One region of the Stenotrophomonas sp. YJH_SMC_82 genome, then DNA from elsewhere that is predicted to be linked to it. Evidence: predicted binding sites of a transcription regulator. Region 1 holds the regulator's gene; each other region holds the start of a gene.
What was found. Region 1 encodes FliA, which starts transcription of late flagellar genes. Its sites were predicted from a motif close to TAAAGTTTNNCNNNCNNNGGCCGATAA; they were not measured.
Positions count from the first base shown of each region.

Region 2: the regulator FliA is predicted to act here: its motif matches at 1,654-1,680, upstream of AC5P53_RS11110 (GGDEF domain-containing protein).
Region 3: the regulator FliA is predicted to act here: its motif matches at 2,276-2,302, upstream of AC5P53_RS01920 (methyl-accepting chemotaxis protein).
Region 4: the regulator FliA is predicted to act here: its motif matches at 1,278-1,304, upstream of AC5P53_RS02355 (methyl-accepting chemotaxis protein).

Region 1 covers NZ_JCAFSE010000007.1:27,661-30,736, forward strand. The annotation lists gene AC5P53_RS19985 (MinD/ParA family ATP-binding protein) at 1-696, shown strand, start outside; gene AC5P53_RS19990 (RNA polymerase sigma factor FliA) at 693-1,439, shown strand; gene cheY (chemotaxis response regulator CheY) at 1,497-1,889, shown strand; gene AC5P53_RS20000 (protein phosphatase CheZ) at 1,889-2,494, shown strand; gene AC5P53_RS20005 (chemotaxis protein CheA) at 2,497-3,076, shown strand, end outside.
Region 2 covers NZ_JCAFSE010000002.1:740,261-743,336, reverse strand. The annotation lists gene AC5P53_RS11115 (MFS transporter) at 1-110, shown strand, start outside; gene AC5P53_RS11110 (GGDEF domain-containing protein) at 206-1,621, opposite strand; gene AC5P53_RS11105 (TonB-dependent siderophore receptor) at 1,908-3,076, shown strand, end outside.
Region 3 covers NZ_JCAFSE010000001.1:416,662-419,737, reverse strand. The annotation lists gene AC5P53_RS01920 (methyl-accepting chemotaxis protein) at 1-2,247, opposite strand, end outside; gene AC5P53_RS01915 (arylamine N-acetyltransferase family protein) at 2,451-3,076, shown strand, end outside.
Region 4 covers NZ_JCAFSE010000001.1:507,665-510,740, reverse strand. The annotation lists gene AC5P53_RS02355 (methyl-accepting chemotaxis protein) at 1-1,160, opposite strand, end outside; gene AC5P53_RS02350 (NAD-dependent epimerase/dehydratase family protein) at 1,372-2,265, opposite strand; gene AC5P53_RS02345 (S41 family peptidase) at 2,364-3,076, opposite strand, start outside.

The sequences.
Region 1 (3,076 bases):
CTGGGCCTGGCCAACATCGACGTGATCCTGGGCTTGAACCCCACCTTTACGCTGGCCGACCTGGTGGCCGGCCGCTGCTCGCTGGACGACGTCATCGTCGAAGGCCCGAACGGCGTGCTGGTGGTCCCGGCCGCTTCCGGCCGCCGGCACATGGCCGAGCTGGCCCCGGCCGAGCATGTCGGCCTGGTCAACGTGTTCTCCGAACTGGAACGCGAGCTGGACATCATGGTGGTCGATACCGCCGCCGGCATCACCGACGGCGTGCTGACCTTCTGCCAGGCCGCGCAGGACACCGTGGTGGTGGTCTGTGACGAACCGGCCTCGATCACCGACGCCTACGCACTGATCAAGGTGCTATCGCGCGAGCGCGGCGTGGACCGCATCCAGGTGGTGGCCAACATGGTGCGCGACCCGAACGAGGGCCGCGTGCTGTACGAGAAGCTGACCCGCGTCTGCGAGAAGTTCCTCGCCGATGTCTCGCTGAACTACCTGGGCTGCGTGCCGCAGGATGACTGGCTGCGCCTGTCGGTGCAGCGCCAGCAGCCGGTGGTGAAGGCCTATCCATCCAGCCCGTCGGCGCTGGCGATCACCGAGATCGCACGCCGCACCGCGCGCTGGCAGGCACCGACCGAACCGCGCGGTGGCGTCGAGTTCTTCCTCGAACGCATCCTCAAGCAGCGTGGGGTGGCCGCATGAAAGGCGCAGCCCACCAGTACAGGGAAGTCCAGCGCTCGGCGGCCAACGAGGTCATCGCCCAGCATTCGGACCTGGTGCGACGCATCGCCCACCACCTGGCCGCGCGCCTGCCGGCCAGCGTCGAAGTCGATGATCTGATCCAGGCCGGCATGATGGGCCTGATCGAAGCCTCGCGCAGCTACGACGCCGACCAGGGCGCCTCGTTCGAGACCTATGCCTCGATCCGCATCCGCGGCTCGATGATCGACGAGATCCGCCGTGGCGACTGGGTGCCGCGCTCGGTGCACCGCCGTGCCCGTGATGCCGCCGCCACCATCCGCCGCCTGGAACAGAGCACGGGCCGTGCCGCCAGCGCCACCGAAGTGGCCGCCGCGATGGAGATGCCGCTGCCCGAGTACCTGAGGCTGATGGAAGACGCCGCACGTGGCCAGGTGCTGAGCCTGGAGTCGCGCATCGAAGACCAGGGCGAACTGGATACCGTCGCCCAGGGCGGCCCGACCCCGCAGCAGGTGCTGGAGCGCGGCGAGTTCGGCCGTGAGCTGGGCAAGGCCATCGGCCACCTGCCCGAGCGCGAACAGCTGGTGCTCTCGCTGTACTACGAGCAGGAGCTGAACCTGAAGGAGATCGGCGCGGTGCTCGGCGTGAGCGAGTCGCGGGTCTGCCAGATCCATGGCCAGGCCGTGCTGCGCCTGCGCGGCCGCCTGAAGATTTTCGAGGCCGTCGACGCCGGCCTGGAAGAATGAACATCCCCGAGGCGACTGCCCCCGGCCGCCCGGAATGAACAACAAAGGAACTCTGCTTTGAACAAGAACATGCGCATCCTCATCGTCGACGACTTCTCGACCATGCGTCGAATCGTCAAGAACCTGCTGGGCGATCTGGGCTTCACCAACACCGCCGAAGCCGAGGACGGGCATGCCGCGCTGTCGCTGCTGCAGAGCCAGCCCTTCGATTTCGTCGTCACCGACTGGAACATGCCGGTGATGACCGGCATCGAACTGCTCAAGGCGATCCGTGCCGACGCCAAGCTGAAGACCCTGCCGGTGCTGATGGTCACCGCCGAAGCCAAGCGCGAGCAGATCATCGAAGCGGCCCAGAACGGCGTGAACGGCTACATCATCAAGCCGTTCACCGCGCAGACGCTGGAAGAGAAGCTGGGCAAGATCTTCGAACGCCTGGCGGCCAGCGCCTGATGGATACCACGGTCGACAAGAGCGCCCTCGCCCTGCGCCTGCAGGAAGCCCTGGATGCCCTGGAGTCCGGTGACGAAGCCGCCTGGCGGCAACGCATCGACGGACTGGTCGCGCTGCGCACGCAGCCGATGATGAGCGGCCTCTCGCGGCTGGCCCGCGAGCTGGGGCAGGCTCTGGGCGAACTGCCGACCGTGCCCAGCGAGGCCGGCGAACTGGACGATGCGTGCGCACGCCTGGACCACGTGGTGGCGATGACCGAACAGGCCACCCACCGCACCCTGGACCTGGCCGAGGAATGCCGCAGCCTGACCGAGCAGCTGCGCGCCGAAGGCCTGCAGCCAGGCCAGGACGCGCAGCTGGAGCGCATCCGCCACAACCTGACCGAGATCGCCCTGACCCAGAGCTACCAGGACCTGACCGGGCAGATCATCCGTCGCGTGGTCGGCATCGTCCGCCGCGTGCATGAAGGCTTCGGCGCGCTCGGCCTGCCGCCGGAACAGCATCGCACCGCCCCGGAACTGGCCGGGCCGGCACTGAAGGGACTGGACCGCCACGCGGTCTCGCAGAACGACGCCGACGACCTGTTGTCGGATCTGGGGCTGTAAGCATGAGCGCGGTATCCGACGACATCACTGCCGATTTCATCATCGAGGCACAGGAAATCCTGGATCGCCTCGGCGAACAGCTGGTGTCGCTGGAGCAGGCACCGCAGGACACCGAACAGCTCAACGCGGTGTTCCGGGGCTACCACACGCTCAAGGGCGGCGCGGGTTTCCTCGGTGTCACCGCCATGGTCGAGCTGTGCCACGCCGCTGAAGAAGCGCTGGGCGCTGCACGTGCCGGCCAGGCCGTGCTGCAGGCCCATCACTTCGACGCCGCCCAGCAATCGCTGGACTACCTGCAGTCGATGCTCGATGCCGTGTCTTCCGGCACCGAGCCGGGCTATGCACCGCCGGACCTGATCGCCCAGTTCGACGTGCATGGCGGTGCAGCAGCGCCTGCCGCCGCTGCCGCCGCACCGGCGGCCGGTGCCGGCGACCTGATCACCGACGACGAGTTCGAGGCGCTGCTCGACCAGCTGCACGGTGGCAGCGCACCGACTGCGGTGGCGCCGGCAAAGAAGGCCGACGACGGCCTGATCAGCGAAGATGAGTTCGAAGCCCTGCTCGACCAGCTGCACGGTGGCG
Region 2 (3,076 bases), on a different contig from region 1:
TGCTGGGTGCAGGCATCGCGGCGCTGGCGCTGCTGTGGTGGGCAGCATGGCGGGTGGTGGCGTCCAATGCATCGGCTGGCGGGCGAATCGGTAGAGTCGACTGTCGGTAGAGTCGACTGTCAGTCGACTGCTCTTCGCCCCGCGTGCGAAAAATCCCGCGCTGCGTGCGATAGTCGACCAGCGGTCGACTCTACCTGTCCTGTCGTCATCGCTGCAGTGCACGCCGTCCCGGTGCTTCCTCAAGGTCCGCGCTGGCCACTACCACGCGGTTGCGGCCGCTGCGCTTGGCCTCGTACATCGCCGCATCGGCCCGTGCCATCAGCCGCTCGTAGTCCGGGTGGCCGTCATGGCCGGCTACGCCGATGCTGGCGGTCAGTGCCAGTACCTGGCCGTTGGCCAATGCCACCGGTGACTGCGCGATCTGCCGCCGCAGGCTTTCGGCGATCACCGCGGCCTGTGATTCGCTGGCCGCGACCAGCACCACCACGAACTCCTCGCCGCCATAGCGGAACAGGTAGTCACTGCCGCGGGTCAGCTGGCCGAGCAGGCCGGCGACGTGCTGCAGCGCGCGGTCCCCGGCGTCGTGGCCGTGGCCGTCGTTGATCGCCTTGAAGTGATCCAGGTCGAGCAGCAGCAGCGAGAACGGCGTGCGGTTGCGCGTGGCCAGCTCGATCTCCCGGCGCAGCACGGTAGGCAGGAAGCGGCGGTTGAGCAGGTTGGTCAGCGCATCGCTGCCGGCATCCAGCTCGCCGATGCGCTCGAACAGCAGCGTCATCAGGGTGCGGATGGCGGCCAGGTCCTCGCGGATGGCCGGCAGCACCGCCAGTCGTTGTGCCGGGGCATCGTTGCTCGCCCGCTGCAGGTTGCTGTCGATGCGGGCCATCAGCTGGCCGACCTGCCGGGTCTCGCTGCTCTCGCCGAAGCTGGGGATGCCCTTGTGGGTGAACCACAGGCCGAACTCGGAAGTGGCCAGGCTGGCGCTGTCGCTGGCCTGTACGTGGCCAGCGAGCGCGTAGAGCAGGGCGTTCTCCCAGTCCAGCAGCAGTGCGCGCTGGCGTTCGCGTTCGGTGCCGACGTTCTGCACCAGCGAGAACAGCCGGTACGCAGCATCGGCGCGGGTCGAGCGCTCGCGTGCATGGGTATAGGCCAGGGTCATGCCTTCCATGGCGATGTCCATGATCGCGCTGAGGCAGTCGATGGCGGCGAACGCAGTGGCACTGTCGGGCGCGTCGTCGTGCAGGCGCACGAACAGTTCGTGCTTGAGCACGCGCGCGCCGCGGGTGACCAGGTCGACCGGAATACCGACCCGGGCATGCACATCGCCGATCACCCGCTGCGAGGCAACGGCGCCGGCAATACCGTCGGCATTGGTGGTCAGCAACTGCACCAGCCAGCGCTGCATGGCCGGCTGCAGGCGCTGCTTGACCTGATCGTGGGACAGGAAGCGGCGTGCACGCCCGTCCTGCAGCAGTACCTCGTAGAAGCGTTGGGCCAGCGCCGGCGGGGCATCGGCGGCGGCGGCGTGCAGCAGCGCGGTGGCGGCAGGGCCGGCCTGTTGCAGGCAGTGCTGCCAGGCCTCGGCCAGCGGTTGGCTGGCATCGTCCAGTTGGGGTGGTTCCACGTCGATCTCTGACTGCGTACGGCAAACCACGGGTATCGGCCGCGGTGGCGCACGGTTGATGGCGGGTTGGCCGGTCAGTTTATGCGCGATGCAGGGTTGCACGGCGCGCAAAGCACGTCGGCGCCGCGGCGGCAATGAGTGAACGCATTTGAGAATCACTCGCATTGATGGGAGAATGCGCGCACGGATCGGCCCGCAGGCGACTGCAGCGACGCTCCGCCTCCCCCTCGTCGTTGCCTCAAGCCCTTTGCCAGAGGCCCCGTTGCCCTGCCAGAAGGTCCAGATCATGTCTCCTGCCGTTGTCCTTTCGCCGCGCCCGCTGGCGCTCGCCGTTGCCGCCCTGCTGGCGGGAAGCGCCCTGACCGCCCAGGCCGAAACCGATGCCACCGATATCGACACGGTGCATGTCACCGCCTCGCAGATTGCCCGCCAGGCACTGGGTACCTCGACCATCACCGCCGAGGACATCGCCAAGCGCCCGCCGGCCAACGACATCGCCGAGCTGCTGCGCACCATGCCGGGCGTCAACCTCACCGGCAACAGCGCCTCGGGCCAGTACGGCAACAACCGCCAGATCGACCTGCGTGGCATGGGCCCGGAAAACACCCTGATCCTGGTCGACGGCAAGCGCATCGGTGCGCGTGATGCCGTGCGCATGGGCCGTAGCGGTGAGCGCAATACCCGCGGTGATACCAACTGGGTGCCGGCGGAAATGATCGAGCGCATCGAAGTGCTGCGCGGCCCTGCGGCGGCACGCTATGGCTCCGGTGCGTCCGGTGGCGTGGTCAACATCATCACCAAGCGCCCGACCGGCGACCTGACCGGAGCGGTCGACCTGTATGGCCTGGTGCCCGAGCACAGCGCCGAAGGCGGCAGCGAGCGCGTCGGCCTGCAGCTGAGCGGGCCGATGACCGACACCCTGTCGTTCCGCCTGTACGGCAACCTCAACAAGACCGACGCCGACTCACTGGACCTCAACCGCCAGTACGCCACCAACCCGAACGCGGTGCCGCCGGCTGGCCGCGAGGGTGTCAAGAACCGCGACGTCAACGCGTTGCTGCGCTGGGACATCACCGCCGACCAGGTGGTGGAGTTCGAAGCCGGCACCAGCCGCCAGGGCAACATCTACGCCGGTGACCGCGCGGTCAGCACTACCGGTACCTCGACCGGCGTTGACCTGGCGGCGCTGGCCGACGGCGAAGCGGAAACCAACCGCATGTACCGCAACACCGGCGCGATCACCCATCGCGGCCGCTGGGGCGACGTGACCTCGCGGGTGACCGCCGCGGTGGAAGCGGTCAACAACTCGCGCATCAATGAAGGCCTGGCCGGTGGCCCGGAAGGCAGCTTCAACGGCACCGACTGGTCGACCTCGCGCCTGCGCAACTACCAGCTGGATGGCGAAGTGAGCTTCCCGACCTCGCTGGGCAGCGCCGAGAACATCTGGACGCTGGG
Region 3 (3,076 bases), on a different contig from region 1:
GCCCTGGCCGACACGCGCCACCGAATCCTCGATCAGCCCCTTGATCTGCTTGGCCGCCTCGGCACTGCGCTGCGCCAGCAGGCGCACTTCGGCGGCCACCACGGCGAAGCTGCGGCCCTGCTCGCCGGCACGCGCAGCTTCCACCGCCGCATTGAGGGCAAGGATGTTGGTCTGGAAGGCGATGCCGTCGATCAACTGGGTGATGTCGCCGATCCGTCGCGAGGCTTCGCTGATGCCATGCATGGTCGCGACCACCTGGCCGACCGCCTCGCCACCCCGCTGGGCCACCGCCGCCGCGCCCTGCACCAGTGCATCGGCGCGGCCTGCGGCATCGGCGTTGCGGCCGACGGTATCGGTCAGCTCCTGCATCGACGCCGCGGTCTCTTCCAGGTTGGCGGCCTGCTGCTCGGTGCGCTGCGACAGATCGTGATGGCCGGCGACGATCTCGCCAACGCCGGTATCCAGGCTGGAGGTGGCCTGCTGGATGCGGGTGACGATGCGGCCCAGCTGCGCGACGGTGGCATTGGCATCGTCGCGCATGCGCGCGAACACGCCCTGCAGGTCCCCCTCCATGCGCACGCTGAGGTCGCCGCGGGCCAGCGCAGCCAGCAGTGCCTGCAGGTCACCAAGGTTGGTTTCAAAGGTGGCCAGCAGGCGATTGATGCTGGTCGACAAGCTGCGCACGAAGCCCTGCTTGCCCTCCAGCACGATACGGCCATGCAGGTCGCCGCGTGCTGCAGCATCGACCAGGGCAGCGACCTCGGTTTCCAGCAGCGTCTCCAGCGCACGACTGCGCCATTCCACCGCTACGCCGAGGAACTGCCCTTCGTCGATGATGGGGTTGGCAATCAGCTGGTAGCGCACGCCGGCATGGCCGATCTCGCGCTCCTCGCGCTGGCGCGCGCCGGCCAGGCTGGCCAGCGCCGGATGCAGGCCCACGGCATCGCTGCCCACCAGATCTTCGGCCTCGCGCTCGAGTTGCTGCAGCAGTGCCGGATTGACGTAGGCCACCCGGCCCTCGGCATCGATCACCATCAGCCCGGTCTGCGCACTGTCCAATGCCTGCCGCACACGGGTGTTGCCGCGCGCCACGGCACGCTCGGTCTCGATGCGCGCGCGCAGGCGCTGCTGCATGTCGACCAGGCGCTGCGCCAGCTGGCCGATTTCATCGTTGGCGTTGTAGACGCGCAGGGTGGTGTCGAGTCGGTCGTCGGCGATGTCGCTGGCGAAACGCAGGGTGTCCTGGATCGGCTGGCGCACCGCACGCAGCACCAGCACCAGGCTGGTGATCAACACACCGGCGACCAGCAGCAGGGTCACCGCGAACAGCACGCTCATGGTGCGTGCGCCAGCCTGCTGGCGCGCCTGTGCCTTGGCCAGCGCCGCCACCTGGGCCTGCTGGAAGGCGGCCAGCGCCGGCGCCACGCCGGCGGCGGTATCCAGCAGCGATTGCGCCTCTACATCCAGGCCCACGCGGGCGGCGGTATAGCCCAGCAATGCGGCCTGATAGGCCTCCATGCCGTTGCGAAGGGCATCCTGCGCATCGGTCGGCAGGCCCACCAGTGCGAGATCGAACGGCAGCTTTTCTTCGCTCGCACGGTCGGCATGGGTGGAGTCGCCATCGAGCAGCAGCAGTGCCTCCTGGCGGCGCATCTTCTGCAGGGACAACGCCAACGAAGGCCGCTGCAACGCATCCACCTGCGCCTGCAGGGCGTCGGCGGCCTGCTGCAATTGCGCGGCGAGGCCGGCATCGCCACGACCCATCTCATCGACGCGTTCGAACAGGGCGGCCACACCCTGCGAGAACGCGCCGGCGGCTTCGGTCAGTGCCCGCAGCGCCTCGCGCCGGCCGGGATCCATCGGCATCGCGCGCAGCGCCTGAAGATCGGCCTGGAGCGCCTTCTGCGTCGCCAGCAGCTGCGCGCGGTCGGCATCGTCGAAACTACGTGCATACTGGGTCTGCAGACGACGCGCCTCGGCCACCCGCGTGGCCACGCTCGCGGCCAGATCGCTGCCGTGCTGGTAGCTGGCCTGGCTGCGCGCCGCCTGCGTGCTGGCATGGCCGGTCCAGGCGTAGACGGCGGCGATCGCGATCAGGCCCAGCCCACAGACCCACAGGGTCGCCTTGAGCTTGCTGGCCACACTGAGCCGATGCGGCTGCAGCCACAGCAGCAGGCCGGGGGACGCCGAGCGCAGTGCGGCAAGCCGCATGCGCAGGGACCGGAGGTGGGGGACGACGGCCGACATGACAGGCTCCAGGCGGAAGGACGCACCTGTATCGGCGGGAAATGGCGCAACTTTAGGGCGCTCCTGGTTCACTCCCACCGATTGCTGGCGGACGCGGCCTTTGTACCCGGCACAGGCGACGGGGGGATGACACCCGCGCAATGCTTGACCTCAACCCCGGTTGGGAGAGCACAGTAGATCTCCCTCCCCCGCCCGGCGCGCGCATGACGACGCTCGATGTCCCCCGCTACCTGCAACGCCTGCAGCTGGATGCACCGCCACCGCTGACGCTGGCGGGCCTGACCCTGCTGCAGCAGCGCCACAACGCACTGCTGCCGTTCGAAACCCTCAGCTGCCTGCTGCGCGATGCAGTACCGATCGACCTGGACAGCGTGCAGCGCAAGCTGCTCGACGACCGTCGTGGCGGCTACTGCTTCGAACTCAACGGCGGCCTGCTGGCACTGCTGCAGGCGCTGGGCTTCGATGCACAGCCGTTGAGCGCGCGCGTGCTGCTGGCCGCCCAGGACGGCGAACTGACCGCACGCACCCACCTGCTGCTGCGTGTGCAGGTGGACGGCGATGACTGGCTGGTGGATGCCGGTTTCGGCAGCCTGACCCCGACCGTACCGCTGCGGCTGCATGATCCGCAGCCGCAGGCCACGCCCCACGAGCGCTTCCTGTTGCAGCGCCTGCCCGGCGAGGGGGATTTCGTGCTGTCCGCCGAGTCCGGCGATGGCTGGCGGGCGATGTATCGCTTCGACCTGCACGCGCCGGCACCGATCGACAACGTCGTGGGCAACTGGTACGTGTGCACCCATCCCGATTCCAGTTTCCCCGGCCAGCTGCGCGC
Region 4 (3,076 bases), on a different contig from region 1:
TCCAGCAGGCGCCCCACTTCGTCGTTGCTGCGCGCCGGCAGGGTGCTGTCCAGCTTGCCGGCGGCGACGTCACCGGCCACGCGCACCGCTTCGGCCAGCGGGCGGATCGCCAGGCGGCGCAGCAGTATGTAGACACCGGCGCTGAGGGTCAGCGCGGCGATCACGCCGACCAGCAGGGTCAGCCACAGCAGCTGGCGCGCTTCGGCCACGATCACCGCATGCGGCATCACCACGCCCAGCGCGAAGCGCTGCGGGGCATCGCCCACGCGCAGCGGCACATACACGCGCACGTTGCCGGCCGCATCGGGGCTGAAGGCCTCGAAGGGGCGGTCGGCGGCGATCTCGGCCAGCATGCTGCGGGTCAGTGCGTCGTTGCGAGGCTTGCCGATTTCGGCGGCATTGGCCGAGGCCAGCACCACGCCCTTCGGCGACAGCAGTTCGACGCGGCCGGCCCCCATCGGCTTCAGCGTGGCCAGGTGCTTCTGCAACGCTGCCAGCGAGAAGTCGACGGTGAAGACACCGAGGAACCTGTCGTTCTCGATGATCGGCGTGCTCAGCGTACTCATCAGCACCTGCTGCCCGGCGATGTCATAGGCATACGGTTCGCTCACTTTCGGCAGTTTGTCGCGGCTGGGCACCATGTACCAGTCACCGGAACCGCTGGCGGTCTCGGTGTAATCGGTCATCACCGACTGCTGCGGCTTGCCCTCCTGCCAGGCCCAGTAGCTCATGTAGCGGCCGGTGGCATCGTGCGCCTCGGTGTTGACGAACTCGGCATCCTTGCCGTCGAAGGCATCGGCCTCCCACATGGTGCTCTTGCCCAGCCATTCGGGATGGGCGCGCAGCTGCTCGCCCAGCACCGCCGCCAGGCTGGCGCGGTCGGGCACGTCACCACGGGCGCGCTGGGCCAGCACGCTTTCAACCATGGCATCGTTGCTGGCAAAGGCGGTGCCCAGATCGGCCGCCACCTGGCGCGCCTCAGCGGTCGCCTCGCTGGTCATGGTCTGGCGCGAGGCGCTGATAAGGCTGGCGCTGGCCTGTCGGTAGATCAGGAACGCGGTCAGGCCGAAGCACAGCAGCGCGATCGCAGCGGTGCCCAGCATCAGCTTGTGGGCGATGCTGCCCGGGCGGCGGGCAGCGGCGGAACGGGAAGAAGGCATGGGAGGGTCCGCAAGGCAGTTCAGGACGACCGGCACCACGAAGGCACCGCGCAGGCGCGCGATCCGTCGCGCAGGCCACCGGCCGCCGGGCGGGCCCGGCGCTGGAAGCGCACCGGGTTAGCGGCCGCCCGCCAACGAGGTTGAGGCGACCGGCCTGCACATTCCTGAATCTGCTCAGGGTCGGGTCAGCCACCCGTCCGTCGCGATGGCCTCACTCGGCCACGCGGTCCTTGATCCACTGCGCGCGCGGCAGTACCTCGATGCTGCCGACGGCATACTGCTGCAGCACGTCGTCCGGCCCGAAGCACGGTTGCCAGCCCAGCTCACTGCGCAGGCGGGCACTGTCGTAGACACGGTCGATGCTCAATGGCAGCGGCCAGCCACGGCGTTCGAACTCGGCCAGCAGCTGCGGCGCGCGACGGGCCAGCACGCTGCGCGGGTGGGTGGCCAGTTCCAGGCAGTCCTCGCGCCGGAACGGCGTCGGTGCGCAGGCGAGATAGCGGGCGAATCGGGCGCCTTCGTCGAGCAGCAGTGCAGCGTGTGCGCTGGCCACATCGCGGGCGTCGATGCCGCGATGCAGGCGGAACATCGCCATGCGCTCGGGCGGTTCCGGGAAGCACCGGCCCATGCGCAGCACGCGAACGCTGAAGCCCGGCGTGGCGGCAGCTTCAGCCAGGGTCTCGGCCTGCAGCTTGGTGCGATGGTAGATCGTGCGCGGCAGTGGCTCGGTGTCTTCGTCGATCCAACGGCAGCCACCGGCTACCACGGCATGGCCGTACAGCGCGGTGGTGCTGGTCAGCACGAAACGCCGTGCGCCGGCTTCGCGTGCGGCCTGCAGCAGGTGCGCGGTTGCCTCCACGTTGATCTGCTGGAATACCGCGTCCGGCACCAGGCCGACATGCGGAGCATGCAGGGCCGCGGTATGGATGACCGCGTCCACGCCCTGCACCGCACGCGTGACCGCCTGGCGATCGGTGACATCGGCAATGATGCGCGTGGTGGCGAACGGGCTGCGGTCCAGCCCCACCACTTCGTGGGCGGCCGCCAACGCACCGAAGATCGCGCGCCCGATGCGCCCGGAACTGCCGGTCAACAGAATCTTCATTGAGTCCATTCACTCGAAGCGCCCGGGAACTACCGGGATGCTTCGATTCTAGGCATGCATTCGCGCATCTGCGATAGGACAGCCATGCAATCGTGCGTTCATCTTGACGACTTCTCAGGCGCCAGCAGTTGCCGCGCGATGAACAGCGGATCGTCGCCGCCGGCCACATCAGGCCTCACGCCGGTGCCTTCCCAGTTGCCGCCGGTGCGCAGATTGATCGGTTGCCGGTCGGGAATGCTGATCTGATAGCCATCGGGCAGCAGCACAGGATCACCAAACATATGCGCGGCACCGCCACTGCGCGTGCCGACAATGCGCGCGCGGCCCAGGGCCTGCAGCGAATAGGCGACGAACTCGGCCGCCGAACCGGTACGCCGGTCGATCAGCACCACCAGCGGCTTCAGGTACACAGGCAGGCTGGCAGGCGGCAGCGGTACCGGCGTGCGCCGGCCACGCTGGTCCAGCTGCTGCACCGCGCCGATCTTCGCGTCCAGCAGCGTGCGCACCAGCAGGTCGGCACTTGCATCGTCGCCTCCCCCGTTCTGGCGCAGATCCAGCACCAGGCCATCGGTGTCGGCCAGCAGCGTGAAGGCCGCAGCGAACTTCGGCCGCGCCAGATCCAGCGGGTAAAAAGTACTCAACCGCAGGTAGCCAATGTTGCCTTCCAGCACCCGCACCTCGCGCACACCGGCACCATTGCTGCGGGCATCGGCACGCCAGGCCATCAACCAGTCGTCCTGGCCGGCAGCTGCGTCCACGCGCTCAACGTGGAAGTGGCCATCGAACATGTCCAGGTCCTGGTTCAGGCGTG